3 regions of the Streptococcus nidrosiense genome follow, and region 2 is predicted to be linked to each of the others. Evidence: predicted binding sites of a transcription regulator. Region 2 holds the regulator's gene; each other region holds the start of a gene.
What was found. The regulator Rex, encoded in region 2, represses fermentation and respiration genes when NADH is low (regulators of the CRP and FNR family bind a similar motif). The targets are predictions, from matches to a motif close to TTGTGAANTANTTCACAA.

Region 1: AAFQ93_RS02670 (iron-containing alcohol dehydrogenase) is a predicted target of Rex. The motif match lies at 1,948-1,965, and genes of this name have one in related genera.
Region 3: AAFQ93_RS06135 (formate/nitrite transporter family protein) is a predicted target of Rex. The motif match lies at 2,535-2,552, and genes of this name have one in related genera.

The regions. Positions count from the first base shown of each region.
Region 1 covers NZ_CP152419.1:528,320-532,505, forward strand. The annotation lists tRNA gene AAFQ93_RS02630 (tRNA-Lys) at 1-59, shown strand, start outside; tRNA gene AAFQ93_RS02635 (tRNA-Leu) at 65-146, shown strand; tRNA gene AAFQ93_RS02640 (tRNA-Thr) at 159-231, shown strand; tRNA gene AAFQ93_RS02645 (tRNA-Gly) at 259-330, shown strand; tRNA gene AAFQ93_RS02650 (tRNA-Leu) at 338-423, shown strand; tRNA gene AAFQ93_RS02655 (tRNA-Arg) at 432-505, shown strand; tRNA gene AAFQ93_RS02660 (tRNA-Pro) at 522-595, shown strand; gene AAFQ93_RS02665 (ISL3 family transposase) at 670-1,734, opposite strand; gene AAFQ93_RS02670 (iron-containing alcohol dehydrogenase) at 2,041-3,192, shown strand; gene AAFQ93_RS02675 (glycosyltransferase) at 3,379-4,186, shown strand, end outside.
Region 2 covers NZ_CP152419.1:1,417,171-1,421,356, reverse strand. The annotation lists gene AAFQ93_RS06735 (O-acetylhomoserine aminocarboxypropyltransferase/cysteine synthase family protein) at 1-560, shown strand, start outside; gene radC (DNA repair protein RadC) at 624-1,304, shown strand; gene AAFQ93_RS06725 (gamma-glutamyl-gamma-aminobutyrate hydrolase family protein) at 1,328-2,017, opposite strand; gene AAFQ93_RS06720 (redox-sensing transcriptional repressor Rex) at 2,033-2,674, opposite strand; gene AAFQ93_RS06715 (DUF4649 family protein) at 2,756-2,971, opposite strand; gene AAFQ93_RS06710 (DUF1831 domain-containing protein) at 2,981-3,328, opposite strand; gene AAFQ93_RS06705 (cysteine desulfurase family protein) at 3,333-4,186, opposite strand, start outside.
Region 3 covers NZ_CP152419.1:1,286,443-1,290,628, forward strand. The annotation lists gene AAFQ93_RS06120 (QueT transporter family protein) at 1-64, shown strand, start outside; gene AAFQ93_RS06125 (hypothetical protein) at 668-1,315, shown strand; gene AAFQ93_RS06130 (formate/nitrite transporter family protein) at 1,387-2,184, shown strand; gene AAFQ93_RS06135 (formate/nitrite transporter family protein) at 2,574-3,371, shown strand; gene AAFQ93_RS06140 (DUF2130 domain-containing protein) at 3,452-4,186, shown strand, end outside.

The DNA.
Region 1 (4,186 bases), 890 kb from region 2:
GTTGGTAGAGCAATTGACTTTTAATCAATGGGTCACTGGTTCGAGCCCAGTACGGGTCATCATTGCGGGTTTGGCGGAATTGGCAGACGCACCAGATTTAGGATCTGGCGCTTAACGGCGTGGGGGTTCAAGTCCCTTAACCCGCATAATAGAAATAAGCCGGCTTAGCTCAGTTGGTAGAGCATCTGATTTGTAATCAGAGGGTCGCGTGTTCAAGTCATGTAGCCGGCATTTTTTTAATATAACCAAGAGGTCGATGCGAACGTAGTTCAGTGGTAGAACACCACCTTGCCAAGGTGGGGGTCGCGGGTTCGAATCCCGTCGTTCGCTTAGAGAGGCCGGGGTGGCGGAACTGGCAGACGCACAGGACTTAAAATCCTGCGATTGGTAACGATCGTACCGGTTCGATCCCGGTCCTCGGCATATAATGAGCACCCTTAGCTCAACTGGATAGAGTACCTGACTACGAATCAGGCGGTTAGAGGTTCGACTCCTCTAGGGTGCATTTTTTCTATTTAACTCGGGAAGTAGCTCAGCTTGGTAGAGTACTTGGTTTGGGACCAAGGTGTCGCAGGTTCGAATCCTGTCTTCCCGATTGATATTACAGAGTAAGAACACTGGTTGTTCTTTTTTTAGGCTCTCTGTCAACTGTAGTGGGTTGATGAAAAGTTATAACCTGGAGAGGACCAACATGGTTCTCTCCTTTTTTATGTTCAAAGCAATGAGGATTCTGGTTTTAAAGTTTTCAAAGTTCCGGAAGCCAAAAGCATTTCGTTTGATAAGTTTGATGAGATTATAGTGGTGTTTCAACTTTTCTGAATAGCTCAAAAGCTTGTCTAGAATCTCTTTATTCGTTAAGTGCATGCGAAAAGTAGGGTGATAAAATCGTTTATCGCTGAGTTTACGACTATCTTGTTGGATGAGTTTCCAATACCGCTTGATAGCCTTGTATTCATGAGATTTTCGATCAAATTGATTTATGATTTGGACACGAACCCGACTCATAGCTCGGCTAAGATGTTGAACAATGTGAAAACGATCCAAAACGATTTTAGCACACGGAAAAAGTTGTCTAGCTAAGTCATAGTAAGGGCTAAACATATCCATAGTAATGATTTTCACCTGATAGCGAACAGCTCTATCGTAGCGAAGAAAGTGATTGCGGATGATAGCTTGTGTTCTTCCTTCAAGAAGGGTGATGATATTGAGCTTGTCAAAATCTTGTGCAATAAAGCTCATCTTTCCCTTGGTAAAGGCATACTCATCCCAAGACATAATCTCTGGAAGACGAGAAAAATCATGCTTAAAGTGAAAGTCATTGAGCTTACGAATAACAGTTGAAGTTGAAATGGATAGCTGATGGGCAATATCAGTCATAGAAGTCTTTTCAATCAACTTTTGAGCAATCTTTTGGTTGATAATACGAGGAATTTGGTGTTTTTTCTTGACGAGAGAGGTCTCAGCGACAGCCATTTTCGAGCAATGATAGCACTTGAATCGACTCTTTCTAAGGCGAATTCTAGTAGGCATGCCCGTCGTTTCAAGGTAAGGAATCTTAGACAGTTTTTGAAAATCATATTTCTTCATTTGATTTCCACAATCAGGGCAAGACGGGGCGTCATAGTCCAGTTTAGCGATGATTTCCTTGTGTGTATCCATATTGACGATATCTAGAAACTTGATGTTAGGGTCTTTGATATCAAGGAGTTTTGTGATAAAATGTAATTGTTCCATATGAATCTTTCTAATGAGTTGTTTTGTCGCTTTTCATTATAGGTCATATGAGGCTTTTTTTCTACAACAAAATAGGCTCCATAATTCCTACGGTGGTTTTACCCATTACAGAAATTATAGAGCCATTTTTTTTCAATAAAATAATCCATCTCAAATTTGTCTAGTTATCTGTTCCTTATGAAATTTTATTAAAATATTTTTTCAATCTCCTATTTGTTAAAAAAATCACAAATATTTGAAAATACAGAAAATATATTATATAATTAACCTAAATATAGAGCGTGAAAAACGCAAGGAGGAAAAAATATGGCAACATTTTACGTTCCAGCAGTCAACCTTATTGGTAAAGGTGTGGTAAATGAAGTTGGTCCTTATGTTAAGGAGTTGGGCTATACTAAGGCTCTTTTAGTGACAGATAAGTATATTGAATCAAGTGATATCTTGCCAAAAATTTTAAAACCTTTAGATGATGAAGGAATTGCTTATGTTATCTTTAGTGATGTTGAACCGAACCCTACTTGTAAAAATGTCATGGATGGGGTCGCTGCTTTGAAAGAGCATAACTGTGACTTTATCATCTCTGTCGGTGGTGGCTCTCCACAGGATGCAGCTAGCTGTATTTCTGTAATCGCTACTAATGGCGGTAAGCCACAGGATTATGAAGGTTTGCATAAGTCTGCTAAAAAAGGCCTTCCTGTTGTAGCGATCAATACTACTGCAGGTACATCAGCAGAAATTACTATCAACTACGTTATCACTGATGAAGAACGTAAGGTTAAAATGGTAATGGTTGATAAGAACAGTCTTGCTCTTATCTCTGTTAATGACCCTGAATTGATGGTTTCAAAACCTCAAGCTTTGACTGCTGCTACTGGTATGGATGCTCTTACTCATGCTGTTGAAGCTTTGGTAACACCAGGTGCTTATGATGTGACTAAGAAACTCTCTATCGGAGCTATCGAGCTGATCAAAGAATATCTTCCACGTGCAGTAGAAAACGGGCACGACATCGAAGCTCGTGAAGGTATGGTTAATGCTATCTTCCTTGGAGGAATGAGCTTTAACAATGCTGGACTCGGCTATGTTCACTCAATGGCTCACCAATTGGGTGCTGTCTATAACTTGCCTCATGGCGTTTGCTGTGCTATGCTTTTGCCAGTCGTTGAGCGTGAAAATGCCAAACGTGTACCTGTAGCCTTCCGTAATGTTGCTAAGGCCTTGGGTATGCAAATCGAAGGAAAATCAGATGAGGAATGTGCGGCTTATGCTATTTCTGAAATTGAAAAACTTTCTGAGACTGTCGGTATTCCTAAGAAGCTGACTGAGCTTGGTATCGAAGAAAAAGACTTTGACTTTGAATACCTTTCTAAGAATGCCTTGATTGATGCTTGTGCACCAGGTAATCCATTCATGCCAACTTTGGAAGAAACTATTGCTTTCTACAAGGAATTGTTCTAAGCAAAGCTCTTTTGGAAAATTTTGTAGGGATTGTAAATTTAAGATTCTTACATTAGGAATTCCTCCCGAATATTTAAATAATGTACTAGGGAATCAAATACTATTCCTATGATTTAAAACCAATAATATTTAAGAAGAACTATCCTCGTGATAGTTCTTTTTTGGAAAATTTGATATGCTAGGATTATGAAGAAAATCAAAATCGATGTAGTGGCTGTTCCCTTAAGTGGGCATCTCTATCCTACTTTGAATTTACTTGCACCACTATTACAAAATCCTCAGTATGAGATTCGTTTACTTACAGGTCCTCAGAAAAAGGCTGTTGCAGAGGCGGTTGGTTTTCAGGTTCTTCCCATTTTAGAAGGACACGTAAAGGAATTTGAAAAAGCTGCCAACAATAAGGAGCAGTTAGGAATTATTTCAGCCTATCGGCAGTTGTCTGCTAGTATTGATTTAATTAACTCAGTTTCAGATCAATTATTGGATGAGTGGCAAAAGAATCGTCCAGATATTGTTATTGCTGATTTTATAACCTTATCTGGTGGTCTTGTAGCTAATCAACTTGGTATTCCTTGGATAACTACCATGGCTACACAATTTGTTTTAGAGACTACTGATGGCCCGCCATGTCTAATCGGTGGGATGGGGAGTCCCAAGAATGCCTGGCAGGCTGCGGTACAATTTTTAGGTAGAAAGGGAACTCGGTTAGTGAAACGGATTGTATCTTTTTCGTTTCGTGATCGTTTAAAGAGATATAATTTTAGACTCTATAATCAGCTGGACCAAGAGACTATTTATTCTCCATATTCAATCCTTGGTATAGGGATGAAAGAAGTAGAGTTAAAAAAAGGATTCCCAAAACACTATAAATGGGTAGGGCCCTCTGGTGCTTCTGTTGAGGCTGGAGAGGATTATCCATTAGATTTGTCGGTTTTCCCTAATCGAAAAAAGGTTTTGGTTACTTGTGGGACACAACTGGCATGGGCCAAAGATA
Region 2 (4,186 bases):
AAGATCCAAGCTACCATAATTTAAGCTATACTCGAGATGTAGGTGCTGCAGCCTTTATCGTTGCTGCTCGCGTGCAATTGCTTCGCGATATGGGAGCTGCCCTTTCACCATTTAACTCATTCTTGCTTTTGCAAGGTCTTGAAACACTTTCTCTCCGTGTAGAACGCCATGTTCAAAACGCTGAGAAAATTGTTGATTTCCTTGTTAATCATCCAAAGGTTGAAAAAGTCAACTATCCAAAACTCCCAGATAATCCATATCATGCTTTGGCTGAAAAATACCTACCAAAAGGTGTAGGTTCAATCTTTACCTTCCACGTTAAAGGCGGTGAAGCAGAAGCTCGTAAGGTGATTGACAACTTGGAAATCTTTTCAAACTTAGCCAATGTAGCAGATGCTAAATCATTGGTAGTTCATCCCGCAACTACAACACATGCTCAGTTGTCTGACTCAGATCTAGAAGCAGCAGGAGTAACTAAAAATCAAATTCGTCTTTCAATCGGTCTTGAAAATGTTGATGATTTGATTGAAGATTTGCGACTAGCTCTTGAAAAAATCTAAAAATAACTAGTTTTTATCGAATTATAAATCCTTCTCACGAATAATTAAGTGAGGAGGATTTTTATGTATAGTATTTCTTTTCAAGAAGATTCGCTCTTACCAAGGGAACGCTTGGTAACAGAAGGAGTAGAGAGTTTGAGTAATCAGGAGTTACTAGCCATTTTGTTACGAACAGGGACTCGTCAATCTACTGTTTTTGAAATTGCACAAAAAGTATTGAATCAATTAAATTGCTTAACTGATTTGAAAAAAATGACTCTGCAAGAACTACAGAGTTTATCAGGTATCGGTAGAGTGAAAGCTATTGAGTTGCAAGCTATGATAGAGCTAGGAAGTCGTATTCACAAACAAGAAACCATGGAGGCAGAGAGTATCCTCAGTAGTCAAAGACTGGCTAAAAAGATGCAAGCTGAACTGGGAGATAAAAAACAAGAGCACCTGGTAGCGCTCTATCTTAATACTCAAAATCAAATCATTCATCAGCAAACCATTTTTATCGGCTCAGCTACTAGAAGTATTGCGGAACCAAGGGAAATTCTCCACTATGCTTTGAAGCATATGGCAACATCTGTGATTCTGGTTCATAATCATCCATCTGGTGCTGTCATGCCGAGTAGAAATGATGACCATGTTACGAAGCTTGTTAAAGAAGCCTGCGAATTAATGGGTTTGGTCTTATTAGACCATCTAATTGTCTCACACTCCGATTATTTTAGTTACCGTGAGAAGACGGAACTGGTATAAAAAACCTGTATGTGATACAGGTTTTACAATTCATTGACGACATAGTCGAAAAGTGTTTTATCTTTGGGGCGATTTTCAAAGAGAAATTCTGGATGCCATTGAACACCGAGGTAAGGGAAACCATCCGTTGTTGTAACAGCCTCGATAATTCCATCTTTAGGATCATGAGCTACAACCTTGAGATTTGGAGCTAGGTCCTTAATACTCTGATGGTGGAAAGAGTTGATATGGGAGATTTCTCCATAGATTTCTCGAAGAATAGTATCAGGCTCGGTGACTAAACGTTGAGTTGTATACTCGGCTGAAGTATCCTGCCAATGGTCTTCAATATCTTGATAAAGAGTTCCTCCCATAGCCACATTAAAGAGCTGGGTGCCTCGACAAACAGAAAAAATGGGTTTCTTCTGTTTAATGGCTTCTTTTATAAGAGCTAGCTCAAAAATATCTCTTTGAAGGTAGTAGTCATCGCTATCGATCGTTTTAGGTTCACCATAGAACTTTGGATCGACATTTTGTCCACCAGTTAAAATGAGTTTATCAATCAAGCCAATGTAGTAACTAGCCATTTCTTGATCACCAATGGGTAGGATAATGGGAATTCCCCCAGCTTCCTTGACTCCTTCAACAAAGCCTTTCGCAGCATAGCTCATCATAAGCTCATCATCAGGATGAGCTTTTTCGTTTCCTGTAATCCCAATAACTGGTTTTTTCATAAATGCTTTCGCTTTCTAATCCTCTTTTCTCATGAAATAGAGGAGAGTTTGCAATTCACTAGTTAAATCTACATACTGAGCTACCACATCTTTTGGTAGTTGGAGATGAACGGGTGAAAAGCTTAAAATTCCTTTAATACCTGCTTCGACAAGGAGATTAGCTACTTCTTGTGATTTGACACTCGGAACTGTTAAGATTGCAGTTTTAACATCTGCATTCTTTATTTTATCCTTGATTTGGGAAATTCCATAAATTGGGATTCCATCAGGAGTTTTTGTCCCAACTTCAGGATGATCATCCAAATCAAAAGCCATAATGATTTTCATTTTGTTTCGTTCGTGGAAACGGTAGTGAAGGAGAGCGTGCCCCATATTACCAATACCCACCAACATAACATTTGTAATAGAATTATCATTTAGAAGATCAGCAAAAAACGTCATTAGTTTTTTGACATCGTAGCCAAATCCACGACGACCAAGTTCACCAAAGTAGGAAAAATCTCGTCTAACAGTAGCAGAGTCAATACCAATGGCCTCGGCAATTTGTTTTGAGTTGGCTCTTTCAATTTTTTCTGCATGAAATCTTTTAAAGATACGATAATAAAGAGAAAGTCTCTTTGCTGTTGCTTTTGGAATAGCAGACTGTTTTTCTTTCACAAAATCACAACCTTTCTAAATACTATTTTATAGAAAGATTGTGAAAAAATCAACAAAAACAAGAAAAAACTAAGAAAAATCTTAGCTTATCTTCGTAAAATCATAGTGAGATAGAAAACGATAGAGATTTCCCAGAAGCCCCTGATAGATTTCTTTTCCATTATAGGTCAGAGAAGTAATGACAGTAGTATCTGGAAGAGTCACACAACCTGAAAGTGATAGCATGAGTGCTTCATAATCTTCGTATTCTAAAACGCGATCGACTTGATAGGTGTCTTTGTAAGTTAATCGAAACATAATTGCCTTCTATCTTTCGCTTTTAGTAAAGACATCACGTTCAACAAGACTATCCATCAAGAAGTAAAATTTCTCTTGGTGGATATGAGTTTCTTCTGACTTAAAGATATCGACTAAACGTAGACCAAATTTATCAGTGATGTTGATTTTTGCACCTGTTAAGTCTTTGTTGATGATAATCTTAAGTTGGAAACCTTCCCCACTATTTGGAACTTTTTCAAGAAGACGTGTTAGTTCATAGTTACCAACCTTAGTTTCAAAAAAAGTGTTATCTTTTAGAGTGAACTTTTTGACGGTTGGGCTAAGTGTGTAATCATAACGGCAATTTTTAAGACTAATGGTTTTTTCGAATGCCATTGAGTTAACCTCCAATGATTTCTTTTAGAGTTTGTGCGAGAGTGATTATTTCTTGCTCTGTATTTTGAGGTGAAATGCTGACGCGAACGGATTCGTGTAAGCGAGGAGAGTCCTCTCCGTAGAAAGCCTGAAGAACATGACTAACCTGAACGACGCCTGCAGTACAAGCAGAACCAGTTGAAATAGAAATCCCTTCAAGATCCAGACAAAGGAGTAGTAGATCATTTCGTTGACCTGGAAATCCAATATTAAGGACATAAGGTAGCTGGTCTTTTCCTTGATTGAGGTAATAGTCTGTCTCAGCCATTTCCTTTAAGAAGGTGTCTTTTAGTTGTTGAACATTTTCAAAGTTTTGTGCTTGGTTTTCAAGATCATCCTTTAGAGCTGCTACCATTCCTACAATGGCAGGAAGATTTTCTGTTCCTGCTCTTTTTTTCTGCTCTTGATCACCACCATGAAGGTAGGAATCAAAATCTGTAGATGCAGCATAGAGAAAACCAACTCCTTTTGGACCATAAAATTTGTGTGCAGAAGCACTGAGAAAATCAATTCCCAATTCTTCGGGAAGTATTTCTAATTTACCGACTGCCTGAACTGCATCGACATGATAGACGGCTGGATGATTTTTTAGAACCTCACCAATTTCAGCAATAGGTAACAGTGTACCAGTTTCATTGTTGGCAAACATAGTAGAAACAAGAATGGTATCTTCACGCAGTGCATTTTTGATTTGGTCTGCAGTGATTTCTTGATGTTCAGGCTGTAAAATAGTCACTTCAAAACCGAAATTTTCAACCAAGTATTTGATGGGTTCTAGAACAGCATGGTGCTCAATCGCAGTAGTGATAATGTGCTTCC
Region 3 (4,186 bases), 130 kb from region 2:
TTCACTCATTGTTGGTGCTATTCTTATCGGAAAAATCGGTAAACGTCTTGATTTGACCAGATAAAGATATCACATCAAATATTATTAAAAAGGTCTGAACTCTGTTCAGTCTTTTTCTTATTTTTCTATAGCCCCAGACTCTCAACAAAAGTGGTATAATAAAGAAAAAAGGGATTATTTTAATATGTATAGTTATCGTATTTCGGTTTTTGAAGTCCTTTGGAAAAATCAGGTCATCAGATTTTTGTTAATTTTTTTAGCACTATTTTATTTCTATCTTTTTTTCCAAAGAGTTAAGACATCCTTAAAAAGTGGTGGGAGTATGTTGGATCCTTTTCATATTGCAAAGGGAAGATTATACATTCACACGATTATTCTTTTTAGAAAAAGGATTGTTTCTCTAGCTGAAATTAGACAGATTGATATTGATTACATTCGAGGGAGAAGAATGAATGGGGACAGGTATCATCTGTATTTTACAAGGAAAGATGGAAAATCTTTTACTTTTCATTTTGGGAAAAGCAAAAGAAACGAGGAGTTAGTGAAAAATCTTGACAATGTGGCCAAGAAGTGCCATATTAAAATCTATTATTATTATTAAGAGTCGATTGCTAAAATTGAATTGTTGTCACTTGTGACAATTGTCAAAGCCAGGAGAGTAGCTAATATGAATCAACTACAAGTAATAAGAGAAGATAAACAACTAAGAATTTTATTGATGCAAGAATGCGATATTCTCTTTTATGACCAGTTGAAAGAGGTTGAATTTTCTCAGAACAATGAAGTTTATTCTCTTTCGCCCATAGCCTTTGCTAAAGACGGTAGTGGGGGAGAATATGTAATTCTTGAGGATGAGAGTATCGGCTTTATAGGGAGTGAAGGCCAAGTTGGGAGAGTGGCAGAAAGCCTTGATGACCTGCTTACCTTCTTACTTCATGCTGGTTCTATCTCAGACTTTTCCTGTCGTTTGCTCTATCAAAACAAGGATTTGTTGGTAAAATTCAGTCAGGGATTTATCGACAAAGCACGAGAAAATTATCAGTCAAAAGGTGAAGATTGGGATAAAGTGAGAACTGGACTTGCACAAGAGTTGGGACTTGAATTTGATCCAGAAAAACTGCAAGAGTTAGCCTTAAAATTTTATCAATCAGCTATAAGAACTCCTCTATTCACTTGCAAATATAGTCATGGTGAGAATGAATATATTTGTGATTCTATTTTGTCAGATATAGTGGGCTTGTGGCTTTCAGAGCTGGTAGGATTGACTGCAGAAGAAATTGAAGCTTTTGCTAGCACTAAAAACATTCAAATGTAAAGGGCATAAATTTATTTCCCCTTAAAATATTTTATGTTATAATATTAACAATTATATTTTAAGGAGTTTATATGAGTTCGTCAGAATTTATTTCGAAGATAGATTATTATTGCCATAAGAAAGAGAGTCTATTTGACCAAAGCAAGTTTAAATATGCCATTCGCTCGATGTTTGCAGGTGCTTTCTTAACCTTTAGTACAGCCGCTGGGGCCATAGGTGCTGATCTACTCAATAGCATTGTTCCAAGTGCTGGTTATTTCCTATTTCCCTTTGTATTTGCATGGGGCCTTGCCTATATCGTTTTCTTGAATGCCGAGTTGGTCACCTCCAACATGATGTACCTGACAGCTGGAACATTCTTGAAGAAGATTGATTGGAAAAAAGCCTTTATCATTTTGCTCTATTGTGCCTTTTTCAACTTAGTTGGTGCTCTGTTAGCAGGTTGGTGCTTTGCTAATTCATCGGCTTTTTCACACCTGACACACGACAGTTATCTTCCAAAGATTGTAGCCAAGAAGTTGGCACGACCTAGCGAGTTGGTCTTGTTGGAAGGGATTTTAGCAAATATGTTCGTAAATATTGCCATTCTATCTTCTATTTTGATTAAGGATAGCAATGCCAAACTCTGGATCATCTTGTCAGCTATTTCTATGTTTGTTTTCTTGTCAAACGAGCATATTGCAGCCAACTTTTCATCCTTTAGCATTATTAAATTCAGCATTGTTTCTGACCAAATTGCTAACTTTGATATTCCCAATATCCTACGTCATTGGAGTGTTACCTTCATTGCTAACTTGATTGGTGGAGGATTCTTGATAGGCTTACCATACGCTTATCTTAATAAAAATGAAGAGACTTATGTTGATTAGTACAAGCTTTTGAAAATATAATGAAAATCAATAATAGAGGAGGTCGGGACTAAAAATCCAGACCTCGATTTTTTTGTTCAAAGAACCTTTTGATAAAAACGATATTTTCTCTGTCTATAAATTCAAACATATTATTAGTGCATGGATTTTAGCTGAAAACTAAAGAGACTTTTTTGTAAATTCAATATTGGTCTAAACAAAAACATATATTAAATATATAGAATAGAAGATTTAAAAATAAAGGGTTGAAAACATTAAAGATATTGATACTAAGCAAATGGAAACGATTGTTAAAAGTGATAAAAATATTGTAAATAGAATTAAGAAAGCCTTCCCATAATTTCGATTTTATGTTATAATATTCACAAATAAAAGTTTTAGGAGTTTATATGGTTTCTTCAGAATTTATCTCAAAAATTGAATTTGCTTGTAAGAAAAAGGAAAGTCTTTACAGTCAAAGTAAATTCAAGTATGCTATCCGTTCAATGTTTGCTGGTGCATTCTTAACATTTAGTACAGCAGCTGGTGCAGTTGGAGCTGACTTGATTAATAAGATTGCTCCTGGTAGTGGACGTTTCCTCTTCCCATTTGTTTTCGCTTGGGGATTGGCTTACATTGTCTTCTTGAATGCTGAGTTAGTAACATCTAACATGATGTTCTTGACAGCTGGTAGCTTTTTGAAAAAAATTAGCTGGAGAAAAACAGCTGAAATTCTTCTATACTGTACACTCTTTAATTTGATCGGTGCTCTTATAGCAGGTTGGGGATTCGCCCATTCAGCAGCTTATGCAAACCTTACCCATGATAGCTTTATTTCTGGAGTTGTGGAAATGAAGTTGGGCCGTTCAAATGAACTTATCTTGCTTGAAGCTATCTTGGCTAATGTCTTTGTAAATATCGCGATTCTTTCATTCGTTTTAGTTAAGGATGGTGGGGCAAAACTTTGGTTGGTTCTTTCAGCCATTTACATGTTTGTATTCTTAACAAACGAGCACATCGCCGCAAACTTTGCATCATTTGCTATTGTGAAATTCAGTGTTGCTGCTGATTCAATCGCAAACTTCGGTATTGGAAATATTCTTCGTCACTGGGGTGTAACTTTCATCGGTAACTTTATCGGTGGTGGTCTACTCATGGGATTACCTTACGCCTTCTTAAATAAAAACGAAGATACATATGTAGATTAAAAGTTGGATTCATTCCAACTTTTTCTTTTTGTTTATCCATGCTATAATGAAAGTAGAATAGATAAATTTAGAGGAATAACATGAACGAGATTAAATGTCCCAATTGTGGCGAAGTATTTACAGTCAATGAAAGCCAATATGCAGAACTGCTTTCTCAAGTTCGCACTGCAGAGTTTGATAAGGAATTGCATGAACGAATCAAACAAGAATTGACATTGGTGGAACAAAAAGCCTTAAATGAACAACAGGCAAAACTGGCTCAAAAAGATCAAGAAATTGCCCAGCTTCAAAGTCAAATTAACAACTTTAATACAGAAAAAGAATTGGCTAAGAAAGAAGTGGAGCAAAGTGCAAGTCAAAGCTTGCTAGAGAAGGAAAAAGAAGTCCAAGCTCTCGAAAATCAATTGGCTACCATGCGCTTAGAGCATGAAAATCAATTACAAAAAACACTATCTGACCTAGAAAAAGAACGTGATCAGGTCAAAAACCAGCTCCTTTTACAAGAAAAAGAAAATGAGCTGTCTCTAGCCTCTGTAAAACAAAATTATGAAGCCCAGCTAAAGGCAGCCAGTGAGCAGGTTGAATTCTACAAGAATTTCAAGGCACAACAATCAACCAAGGCAATCGGTGAAAGTTTGGAACACTATGCAGAAAGTGAGTTTAACAAGGTCCGTAGCTTTGCCTTTCCAAATGCCTACTTTGAGAAGGACAACAAGGTTTCAGCACGTGGTTCTAAGGGCGATTTTATCTTCCGTGATTTTGATGAAAATGGACTAGAATTCATTTCCATCATGTTTGAGATGAAAAATGAAGCA